Regions from separate parts of the Serratia sp. AS12 genome, predicted to be linked through region 2. Evidence: predicted binding sites of a transcription regulator. Region 2 holds the regulator's gene; each other region holds the start of a gene.
What was found. The regulator Fur, encoded in region 2, represses iron uptake genes when iron is present. The targets are predictions, from matches to a motif close to ATAATAATGAGAACNACTATCAA.

Region 1: the regulator Fur is predicted to act here: its motif matches at 1,083-1,105, upstream of feoA (ferrous iron transporter A).
Region 3: the regulator Fur is predicted to act here: its motif matches at 974-996, upstream of SERAS12_RS13840 (TonB-dependent siderophore receptor).
Region 4: the regulator Fur is predicted to act here: its motif matches at 1,162-1,184, upstream of sufA (Fe-S cluster assembly scaffold SufA).

The regions. Positions count from the first base shown of each region.
Region 1 is NC_015566.1:5,083,840-5,086,865, reverse strand. It holds gene feoB (Fe(2+) transporter permease subunit FeoB) at 1-655, opposite strand, end outside; gene feoA (ferrous iron transporter A) at 728-952, opposite strand; gene SERAS12_RS23570 (Tex family protein) at 1,639-3,026, opposite strand, start outside.
Region 2 is NC_015566.1:1,324,062-1,327,087, reverse strand. It holds gene fldA (flavodoxin FldA) at 171-710, shown strand; gene fur (ferric iron uptake transcriptional regulator) at 1,033-1,479, shown strand; gene SERAS12_RS06125 (glycosyltransferase) at 1,686-3,026, opposite strand, start outside.
Region 3 is NC_015566.1:2,970,140-2,973,165, forward strand. It holds gene SERAS12_RS13840 (TonB-dependent siderophore receptor) at 1-858, opposite strand, end outside; gene SERAS12_RS13845 (hypothetical protein) at 1,911-2,243, shown strand; gene SERAS12_RS26465 (hypothetical protein) at 2,254-2,409, opposite strand; gene SERAS12_RS13850 (ABC transporter ATP-binding protein) at 2,562-3,026, shown strand, end outside.
Region 4 is NC_015566.1:2,279,476-2,282,501, forward strand. It holds gene menI (1,4-dihydroxy-2-naphthoyl-CoA hydrolase) at 1-216, shown strand, start outside; gene SERAS12_RS10650 (hypothetical protein) at 274-678, opposite strand; gene sufA (Fe-S cluster assembly scaffold SufA) at 1,235-1,606, shown strand; gene sufB (Fe-S cluster assembly protein SufB) at 1,621-3,026, shown strand, end outside.

The DNA of each region.
Region 1 (3,026 bases), 1.7 Mb from region 2:
CCAATTGATGGCCGTAAATATCGCCCTCCAGCATTTGCAGCGCCAGCCAGCGGCGTTGTTCCGTCGGCAGCGCCTCCGGCATGGCATCGCTCAGGGTAGCCATTTCCTTCAACAGTACCGGTGGATAGTCCACCAGCGCTTTCAGATCGTTAAACCGATGATGGTCGATTATTTGCTTCAACGCCCCGATACCGTCGGCCTTGGTGGAGATCAGAGGCACCACCGGGCAGCCGAGGCGTGCCGACAGCGCAGCGATATCAATGTCGATTTGCTGGCTTCTGGCGATATCCAGCATGTTCAGCGCGAGGATGCAGGGGATACCCAGTTCCAGCAGTTGCAGCGTCAGATACAGGTTGCGCTCAAGGTTGGAGGCGTCGACGACGTTGATCAGCAGATCGGCATCGCCGCTCAGGATGTAGTGGCAGGCGATTTGCTCGTCGAGCGAGGTTTGCTCCGAGATGGTGGTCAGCGAATAGGTGCCGGGCAGATCGACCAGTTTGACCTGGGATTGCGGCGTGGTGAACTGGCCTTCTTTACGCTCTACCGTCACGCCTGCCCAGTTGCCGACCCGCTGGCGAGCCCCGGTCAACTGATTGAACAGCGTAGTTTTACCGGAATTGGGGTTGCCTATTAAGCCAATAGTGAGTTTTTTCATCATTTCGCGTGATATCAGTCAATGGACATTGAGCCGGGCGGTGGGGCGCGGCCGGGGCACGAGGGCGCAGAGTCAGGATTGGCCGTCGAGCAGGATCAGGGCCAAATCTTTCCTGCGCAGCACCAGGCTGACGCGGCGGGTTTTTATTTCTATCGGGTCCCCCAGCGGCGCGACGCGCACCACCTCGAACGATGAGCCAGGCAGCATGCCGAGCGATAACAGCTTCTGGCGATAGGCCGGACCGATGTCATTGGAGAAACCGGCAATTTTATAAGAGCGTTTAGGTTGAAGATGCATATAACCTTCTCAGAGCCCCTGGTCTTGGGCCGATGACGATAAAAGAACGTTCCAGACGAAGCGTCGCGATGAGGATCGCAGGCTGCCGACGTTTTCAATCCATGAGGTAATGCAGTGAACACGCAACGCAATAATAGTGAGAATAGTTATCGTATTCAATACAAAAAGTAGGGGTATTGGTAACCAACGGTTATAGCACCGACACTTAGCGATCGGATTGCCTGATGCCTTTATTTCTATCACCTGGTCTGCAGGGGGGCAAATGCGAATGGCGAGTTAAATCAGTTACGTAATTGCAGCGATTTTTTCTGATTTGCAAAACTTAACGACAGATTGAGTGGTTTTTAGACGGTGTGGCGGCGAGCCTGCGTTTTATTCGGTAACATCTTGTCTGCGGAATACGAGCGCTAACCATTTGTGTTTCGCTGGGAAATGCCAAAATGAAAACGCCATGTTAATAACGGTGTTAATGAACCGGGATTCGACGTTATTTTCAGGCTTAAAAACCGGGCATTTATCGCTCAGGAAAAATAAGCGGGTTTATTGAGGCGGGTCAAAAAATAGCGACGCTATTTTTTGAGAAAGGGCGGAGCCGGCTCCGCCCTGTGTACCTTTGGTCTTTCCGTATGCAGCACTGCGCCAGTGACAGGGGCGAATGTATTCGCCCCGGCCGTGCCGTGCACCTGCTATTTCTTACCGAATGCCGCAGCCAGCGCATCACCCATGGCGCTGTTGCCGGCCGGTGAACTGTTGCGCGGTTTGGCCTTATTGGCCGGCGCGCGGGATGGGGCATCCTTCGCCGGTGCATTGCCGCCACCGCGACGTGGCGAACCTTCACCCGGTTGCTCGTCCAGACGCATGCTCAGTGCGATGCGCTTGCGCTGCAGATCCACTTCCATCACCTTCACTTTGACGATGTCGCCGGCTTTCACCACGGTGTGCGGATCTTCGACGAACTTGTCCGCCAGCGAGGAGATATGCACCAAGCCGTCCTGATGTACGCCGATATCCACAAAGGCGCCGAAGTTGGTGACGTTAGTGACCGAACCTTCCAAAATCATGCCCGGCTGCAGATCGTTGAGGGTTTCCACGCCCTCGGCAAAGGTGGCGGTTTTGAATTCCGGACGCGGATCGCGGCCCGGTTTCTCCAACTCTTTCAGGATGTCGGTGACCGTCGGTACACCGAATTTGTCGTCGGTGAAGTCGCTGGCCTTCAGACTGCGCACTGCTGCCGGGTTACCCATCAAATCCTGCAGCGCCTGCCGGGTGGCGGCCAGAATGCGTTCGACCACCGGGTAGGTTTCCGGGTGAACGGTTGAGGCATCCAGCGGGTTGTCGCCGTGGTTGATGCGCAGGAAGCCGGCGCACTGTTCAAAGGCTTTCGGCCCCAGGCGGCTGACTTTCAGCAGTTGTTCGCGGTTGCTGAAGCGGCCGTTTTCATCACGCCAGGTAACGATGTTCTGCGCCATCATGCGCGTCAGGCCGGCCACGCGGGTCAGCAACGGCACTGAGGCGGTGTTCAGATCGACGCCGACGGCGTTTACGCAGTCTTCCACCACCGAGTCCAGTTTTTTCGCCAGTTGGCTTTGGCTGACGTCGTGCTGGTACTGGCCGACGCCGATGGATTTCGGGTCGATTTTGACCAGCTCGGCCAGCGGATCCTGCAAACGGCGGGCGATGGAGACGGCCCCGCGCAGCGAGACGTCGAGGTTCGGGAATTCCAGCGCCGCCAGTTCGGAGGCGGAATACACCGAGGCGCCGGCTTCGCTGACGATCACCTTCTGCGCTTTGACGTCGCTGAACTGCTGCTGCAATTCAAGGTAAAAACGCTCCGTCTCACGCGACGCTGTGCCGTTGCCGATAGCAACCAGCTCCACTTTGTGTTTGATGCACAGCGCGGCGACGATGGCGGCGGCTTTTGCGGCCTGGCCGGTGTGCGGGTAGACGGTATCGGTGGCAACCAGCTTGCCGGTTGCATCCACCACCGCCACTTTTACCCCGGTGCGCAGACCGGGGTCCAGGCCCATGGTGGCGCGCATGCCGGCCGGTGCGGCCATCAGCAGATCCTGCATGT
Region 2 (3,026 bases):
TCCTCCCGGCATCGCATAAACGCGATAAAACCCCGGGGTAAATCTCTGGCATGATACGCACTTACCGGTAAGAGGCAGATTCTTGCCATGTCATCATTTTAATCGGTGTTATCGCGTTCAACGCTAACATCGTGCAATGCAATTAATTGAATTTAAAGGTTATACGCGATATGGCTAATGTAGGCATTTTCTTTGGCAGCGACACTGGCAATACCGAAAACATTGCCAAGATGGTCCAGAAAATTCTTCAGCAGCAGTTTGGCAAAGAGGTGTCGGAAATCCGCGACATCGCCAAAAGCAGCAAAGAGGATCTGGAAGCTTTCGACATCCTGCTGTTGGGTATTCCTACCTGGTACTACGGCGAAGCCCAGTGCGATTGGGATGACTTCTTCCCGACGTTGGAAGAAATCGATTTCAACGGCAAGCTGGTTGCGCTGTTCGGCTGTGGCGACCAGGAAGACTATGCGGAATATTTCTGTGATGCAATGGGCACCATCCGCGACATCATTGAGCCACGCGGCGCCGCGATTGTCGGCCACTGGCCGACCAAGGGTTACCATTTCGAAGCATCGAAAGGTTTGGCGGATGACAATTTCTTCATCGGCCTGGCGATTGACGAAGATCGTCAACCGGAATTGACCAACGATCGCGTCGCGGCCTGGGTGAAGCAGATCAGCGAAGAACTGAGCCTGGCCGATATCGTCGGCTAACCCTCAAAGGTTGAACAAAAGCCCTGCAAAGTGCATAGTGTTGCCAGCAGGGCCGTTCATCGGCAGCACGGATTTCTGCAATAGAAGCTACATGTTTGTAACTTCCCACATCGTCAAGGTAGACTGAGATATCGGTTTATCCCATCCATCAAGACGTTGCGTGTGTAACATGCAATTGTGCCATGATATCTTTGTTAACAACCGGCGGTTTCCATTTAGGGCAACCGGTTCTATAATGACACGCAATTAACTCTTTGTGCCGACCGATGCCACAGGCAAGAATGCCTCAACTTGATTAGCATAGTAACAGGACTGAATCCGCATGACTGACAACAACACCGCATTGAAGAAGGCCGGCCTAAAAGTCACGCTTCCGCGACTCAAAATCCTGGAAGTACTGCAAAATCCGGAATGCCATCACGTCAGTGCGGAAGATTTGTACAAAAAACTGATCGACATGGGCGAAGAAATTGGCCTGGCGACGGTTTACCGCGTACTGAACCAGTTTGATGATGCCGGGATTGTGACCCGTCACAACTTCGAAGGCGGCAAGTCCGTGTTCGAATTGACCCAACAGCATCACCACGATCACCTGATTTGCCTGGACTGCGGCAAAGTGATCGAATTCAGCGATGAGTCTATCGAAGTGCGTCAGCGTGATATCGCCAAGCAGCATGGCATCAAGCTCACCAACCACAGCCTCTACCTGTATGGTCACTGTGAAATCGGTGATTGCCGCGAAAACGACACCCTGCACGACAAAAAATAATGCCCTCAACCGGCATTGAGAACCGCCTTAACGGCGGTTTTTTTATGCCTCCAGGTGAGAGCAAAAAAATCCCCGGACAGGCCCGGGGAAAATCACATCTGAAAGACAACAATTGCAGCGGCACTTCTCCACGGTACTTCTCTCACTTCCCACTTACGCTCACGTCACCGTCAACTCACCCGCCGACACGCGGATGGGTAAACTCGTCACAATGCATATTCAAGAAACAGCAGCCGATCGAAGAAAATCGGCCAGGCATAGTCGAAAACGCCGCGAACGCGGAACCCTTGGTTCAGGTAGATTTGGCAGGCATCGCTGCGTTGCCATACGCACAGCACGATATGTGTCGCCCGGCGCTGCTGCGCCTGCTGCTTAATCAGGGCAAACATTGGGTTAAAATAGCCCTGTCCGCGGAATCGGCTCTCGATGGCCAGGCTACAGACAAAGTAATCGTCCGCACCGCACTGGCTGTGCACAAAATCGTCGTAGGCCTCATCAAGCGGCTTCATTTCATCGCGATATAGATAGCTCGCCTTAACGCCATATAACTCGTCGAGACTCGCCGCAGTGAAAAAACCGATAAATGCCCCGCACCGATCGTAAGCCAGGGTAATCAGGTCCAGATAGGGGTCGATATTTTGCGCCTGCTGCAGCGACACCAGATCCATCCCGGCCGGGTTGCCGGCAGAGCAGTATTCCAGGTAGCTGGTGGCAAAAAGCAGTTTCGCCATGCGGATCCTGTCCGCTTCGCCAGCTTGCCGCCCCGGCAGAAAATGTAACCCACCCTGCGCTAGCGGCAATGCCGCATCGCCCGTTCCGACGGTTAACCGCCAGTAATTGCCTTCGTCGATCTGCCGCCGGTTATCCGCTATCAAATACTCGCCAAAAAGCTGGTTCACCCGATCCAGCGCGCGGTCATGGGACAGCACCGAATAGTAATGATAGTGATCGATATCAGACCTTATCTGCGCCGGGTAGGCCATGCGCGGCACTTCATCGACGGTAAATATTTCCGCATAGCGGGCCAGATCCGTCGGTTGCTCAAGCTGCCAATCCACCAGCTCCAGCCGGCTTATACACTGCCGATAGCTGCGCAGTTCCTCCTCCCCGAGCGGCAACGTCTCATTGGTGAGCACATCCTCCAACAGGCGCATGCCGCGGATACCACAGGTCACCGCCTGTGGAACAGCGTCATAATGAACCCCATGATCCTTGCAAAAACTATCGTGGCTGAGGACAGTCCTGCCGATGTGGCGGCACCACAACAGATAAAACGCGTCGAACAGCCTTCTTTCATAAAGGGGGCTTTTATCTGGCACGTCACCGGTTTGCGCCGCATAGATCTGATCCAGGCCCGCCAATATTTTGCACAACGACCTATCACCGCTGCGACCAATGATCATGCCGGTTTCATCCAAAAACAAATTCAACCCGCTGACGTGGCTGACTTCGCCATCGGGCAGGAGCTGAAGGTAATCCGGCACTTCCGGCTTCAGCAGGAAAAACGTCGCCGAACGGTGCGGAAGGGTGTCGATATCCATATACAT
Region 3 (3,026 bases), 1.6 Mb from region 2:
ACCGTCAAAGAATCCGCGCCCCAGTTTATCGCCCGAACTGGAATAGAGGCTGCCATCGGCCGGCACGGCGCTGTGGTAACCGCCGGAAGGATCCTTCTGCAGGTAGGCTTTGAGCAACAGCGAGGTATTTTCATCCGGCTGCCACAGCAATGAGGGGGCGACGGCATAGCGCTCTTCACGCTGATGGTCGTACATGGTTTCGCTGCTGCGCGTCATGCCGGTCAGCCTGTAAGCCCACTGTTCAGACAGTGGCCCGGTCACATCGAAGGCGCCGCCCTGAGTACTATTGTTGCCAGCCATCAGGTTAACGTGCCCTTCCGTGGCGAACTGAGGCCGCTTGGACGTCAGCGCGACCAATCCACCCGGAATGCTTTGCCCGTACATCACCGAAGAAGGGCCTTTGATGACGTCGACACGTTCCAGGAACCAGGGATCAACCTGCAAGGCGTTATAGGTACCACCGTCACTCAACAGACGCAGGCCATCGAGGAAAGTGTTATTGACGTCACCGCCATGAAAGCCGCGCAATGCAATGGTGTCATAGCGAGTGGCCCCACCGGAAAAATTGGTGAAGACGCCCGGAGCATATTTCAGCGTATCGTTAACCGTCTGGGCATTCTGGTCGGTCATCTGCTGCCGAGTCACTACCGAGATCGACTGGGCCGTCAGGACTAACGGTCTGTCGGTTTTCGTCGCGCCCTGGCTGGTCGTAGCCTGATAGCCCTGCGTCGCCGCCTCCGCCGTATCGGCAGATTTGGCAGTGACAACCAAAGTATCCTCAGCTAACGATGTTAGCGGCAGGAACATGGCTAGCGCGCAGAACATACGCGATCGTTTGACCGGAAAATGCATCGACATCTCTGTAACCCCTGGTAAATACCCAAAATCACGCCGAATAAGCTTCTCTGTCAGCAGCGCTGGCTGACAACGTCCGCAGCGGATCTATCGGCGCACTGAATGCAACAAAAAGATAATATTAATGATAATTATTATCTTTATCGATAAAAAATTTCAAGCATGATGTCGCTTTCTATGAGCCGGGAAAATGTTTCATCGTCGCTGAAAAGCCAAGGGAGTGACCTGAGTCAGCAATCTGAAATAAAAGAAGTAAAAAAATGCCAGCGCGAGGCTGGCAACAAATATTGGAAGCAATGTGAGCAATGTCGTGCCGGCTTGGGTGGCACATAAGGAGACAATCCTTCTACCCCTTACCGACCATCAAATGATAACGAATATCATTATCTGTTGTAAAGTGCTTTTTATCTACCCCTTTTTGTCAGCGCACAACGGTGGGGCATCAATGCTTTGTTCTGCCAAGCCAACGATATAAACCCAATATCGCAAAAAAAGTGGCCGCCACCAGGGCATTGATTGAAAACCATACTACTAATATGGGCACAACGGTTTGATAGAGCGGAATACCCCTGGCAGCAGAGAAGGGATTAAGATGCCAGGACCTGATAAGAAAGAAGGGATTCAAATTAAACCATTGGCAGAACAAGGCCATGAGCGTCGGTGGCAGGAAAAAATAAAGTCCCAACGTGGCAACCAGTAAACATACTGTCGAACGACTGTTTTTATAGTTCTTCATCTCACTATCTGCCATTACTCTTTCGCTGAAAACGCCCTGGCCGTTATTGTTTGAACAGACCCGGCAAGGGCCAGTTAGTTCCCATTTTGGGGTAAAATAAAGCCCGTTTGGCGTTTAATTTTCATTTAGCTATTCGGTGTTATAACGCTATTCAGCTCAGGAGGCCCCAATGATACCGGACTATTGCCCTATCTCACCGAACACCCAAAAACTCAAAGTCATCTATGGTTGGTATATATATGCCGTCTATACGCTGTTGATCTTTAATATCTACCTGGCAGTGTATAACGTCTGCGTCAGGCATCCTATTGAATCGCCAATGATCTCATGGTTTCACAGCCTGTTCATCGCTTTTATGCTCTACCATTTGCTGAAAAAACGAACGCATTTTGCCTGGCTGATGCTGGCCTATTTTATTCTGATGCGGCTGTATTACGCTAACGTGTTGCATATCGAATTTAATTCCTGGAGCCGCGGGTTGGTTTTCGTGATTCTGACGGTCTTGCTCACCGGCACGGTTGCACTGGGGCAACTCGCGACACCGCGGTTGCGTCAGGATTGGCTGGCGCGCTTGGGCTGGCGGCAATGGGCTACGTTGGCCGGCTTGTCCGGGGTACTGACGCCGATGATCACTACCGATTATCTGGGTTGACGGCAGTCGTTTATTTTGGGATATGCGGCTCGGAGATATCCACCATACGGCACAGCTTGGTGTAGTTACTGGATTGTTCGCACAACTTATCGGTGACGTAAACACCAAGATAACCCAGCACCAGCACATAGCCGGCCATGCACAGAATAAAAATAAACGTTCTCACCGATAGAACCAACCTGACAACAATACCTTGAGCATCATACCTTGATTTTCCTGCTTTAGACTATTTCAAAGTATTTCAGAAATCTGCTGGTCATTTCTCGCCAACGAATGTTATGTTATTACATATCATAACCACCTCATACAGACACGCTAATGGAAAACCAAAACCCGCCGTTACTCACTGTAGAACAATTGACACTGTCGATTAACGGGGAAGTCAAAATCAGCGATCTGAACTTCACCCTACATGCCGGCGAGCGGCTGTGCCTGCTTGGCGCATCCGGCTCAGGCAAGTCACTTACCGCCGCCGCCATTTTGGGCACGCTGCCGAACGGTGCCGAACTCAGCGGATCGATACGGCTACTCGGGCAAGAAATCAGCGGCCAACGTTTGCAACAGCGCAAGTCCCTCTCGCTGGCGGCCATTTTTCAAGATCCTTTTACCAGCCTCAACCCTCTGACCACCGTGGGTAAGCAACTGATCATGGCTCTGCGTGGCCGGAGCGGCATGAGCAAAGAACACGCCCAACGCTGCGCTACAGAACTCTTGACTGCGCTGGGCCTGCCGCCGGAGATCATCATGATGCGCTACCCCGGGCAATTGTCCGGCGGCCAATGC
Region 4 (3,026 bases), 960 kb from region 2:
TCGATGGCCGGTTATCTGTGCAGCGAAGGGGAGCAGAAAGTGGTGGGGCTGGAAATCAACGCCAACCATTTGCGGGCGGTATTTGAAGGGCAGGTACGTGGCGTATGCCGTGCGTTGCACGTTGGCCGACGGCATCAGGTGTGGCAGATCGAAATATTCGATTCGCGCGACCGGTTGTGCTGCACCTCACGCCTGACCACCGCAGTCATCGACTGATCCTCCCACCCGCAGGCGCCTTTGCCTGCGGGTACTCCGTTGCCGTTCCGCAGACATTCACAGTTGGAATGGCACCCGCTTGACGAAATCCTTCTGGAAGGCGTTAGCCTTCTCCCAGGTGCCTTCCATCGCATATTTCTGGCAGATTAAGGTCAGGGTATGCCGGGCAAAATGATAGCTCTGAACCCGAAACAGCTGGCAGCGCTGCGGGTTGTTGATTTCGGCGATCAGCCGGTTATGCAGTTTGCTGAGTGCGTGCAGATAGCTTTCATCATCGCCGTTTTCCAGGCACAGATTGGCCATGTTCAGGCTGACGTTATTGTAGCGTTTCAGATGGTTGACATTGCACTCTGGCCGCCTCAGCGACGCCTCCGCCATGTAGAAATCTACCGTGGCATCGCGCACGCTGAATTTATAGTCATCAATTTTGCCCAGCAGCCACGCATTCATCGAGATATTCATTTACTCGCGCTCACTTGTATTTGAATGATAATCATTATCATATTTACGGATGCGTTCGCGATCAATCATTCTGTTGAAATTTTTATCGGACACCGGGGGCTGCATTTGCTTTGCGGCGACCCAATATCAGTCAGTAGCGGCTAAACTTTAATCAATGACGGCGGTTTAGGCCGGTGCAGCCGGGTGGTGCAAACGACGGAAAACGCCGCTAATTGCCGATAAACGCATTTTTGAGACAGACAAAATGTTGAAATAGGTATTTTCTATGAATGTTTACATCGACAATAAAAGCCGGCGGTGTAAAGGGGATGAGCCAGCGGCTGGGCGGTGAGGTGATTCAGGATATACAGTAAATTCATAAGGATAAAATGAGCGCGTCGCCACCGGACTGCGCCAGGCACCCCGACTGTCCCCTGTGCTTGCCGCCTGCGGCAGCAAAAAAACGGGCTTTTGGCGGATACCCCCGCAAAACAAACGGTTGAAGTGATAATTGTTATCACTAACATATAAGCAACCCAGATTGGCTGTGGTAAAACACGAGTGTGAGGTAGGCCCTATGCAAACGGAAAATGTCGGCACCTTTTCTCTGGACGAAAATGTCTGGCAAGGCATTTTGCTCAGCGACAACGCCGTACAACAAATAACTAAATTGATGCAGCAGGATCCGCAAGTGAAGGGGCTGCAACTCGGGGTGAAGCAATCAGGCTGCGCCGGGTTTGCCTATGTGTTGGATCTCACCCGTGCCCCGGCGGAAGACGACCTGCTGTTTGAGCGCGATGGCGCCAAATTGTATGTGCCGCTAAAAGCCATGCCGTTCATCGATGGCACCACGGTAGATTTTGTCCGTGAAGGGCTGAATCAAATATTCAAATTCAATAACCCTAAAGCTCAGCATGCCTGCGGGTGCGGCGAGAGCTTTGGCGTTTGAGCGATGCAATCAACATGACACGAAGCAATGTAGAAATGCCTAATGAAGTGCAGGCTTGGGTCAGCGAAGGTCGCTACAAAGAAGGCTTTTTCACCCAACTGGATACCGATGAATTGGCGACGGGCATCAATGAAGATGTGGTGCGCGCCATCTCGGCCAAACGCAACGAACCTGAGTGGATGCTGGAATTCCGCCTGGAGGCTTACCGTGCCTGGCTGCAAATGGAAGAGCCGCACTGGTTGAAAGCGAACTATGACCGGTTGAACTACCAGGATTACAGCTATTACTCGGCGCCATCCTGCGGCAGTTGCGACGACGCCTGCGGCTCCCAGCCCGGTGCCGAACAGCAACCCGGCGCGGCAACCGAAAACAGCTACCTGACCAGCGAAGTTGAACTGGCGTTTAACCAGCTCGGCGTACCGGTGCGTGAAGGCAGCGAAGTGGCGGTAGACGCGATCTTCGACTCGGTATCGGTCTCCACCACCTACCGCGAAAAACTGGCGGAAAGCGGGGTGATCTTCTGCTCATTCGGCGAGGCGATTCAAGAATACCCGGATCTGGTGCGCAAGTATCTGGGCCGCGTAGTGCCGTCCAACGATAACTTCTTTGCCGCGCTGAACGCCGCAGTGGCCTCCGACGGCACTTTTGTCTACGTGCCGAAAGGCGTGCGCTGCCCGATGGAACTCTCGACCTATTTCCGCATTAACGCCGCCAAGACCGGCCAGTTCGAACGCACCATTCTGATCGCCGATGAAGGCAGCTACGTCAGTTACATCGAAGGTTGCTCAGCCCCGGTACGTGACAGCTATCAGCTGCATGCGGCGGTAGTGGAAGTGATCCTGCACAAAGACGCCGAAGTGAAATATTCAACGGTGCAAAACTGGTTCTCCGGCGGTGACAGCAAGGGCGGCATTCTCAACTTCGTGACCAAGCGCGCGTTGTGCGAAGGCGCAGGATCGAAAATGTCCTGGACCCAGTCGGAAACCGGTTCGGCGATCACCTGGAAATACCCGAGCGTGATCCTGCAGGGCGATAACTCGATCGGCGAATTTTTCTCGGTGGCGCTGACCAGCGGCCATCAGCAGGCGGATACCGGCACCAAGATGATCCACATCGGCAAGAACACCCGATCGACCATCATTGCCAAAGGCATCTCCGCGGGGCACAGCGAGAACACTTACCGCGGCCTGGTGAAGATCCTGCCGGGGGCGGAAAACGCGCGTAACTTTACGCAATGCGACTCGATGCTGATTGGGCCGGACAGCGGTGCTCATACCTTCCCGTACGTGGAGGCACGCAATAACAGCGCACAGCTGGAACACGAAGCGACCACGTCGAAAATCGGCGATGACCAACTGTTCTACTGTTTGCAGCGCGGCATCAGCGAAGACAATGCCATTTCTATGATCGTCAACGGATT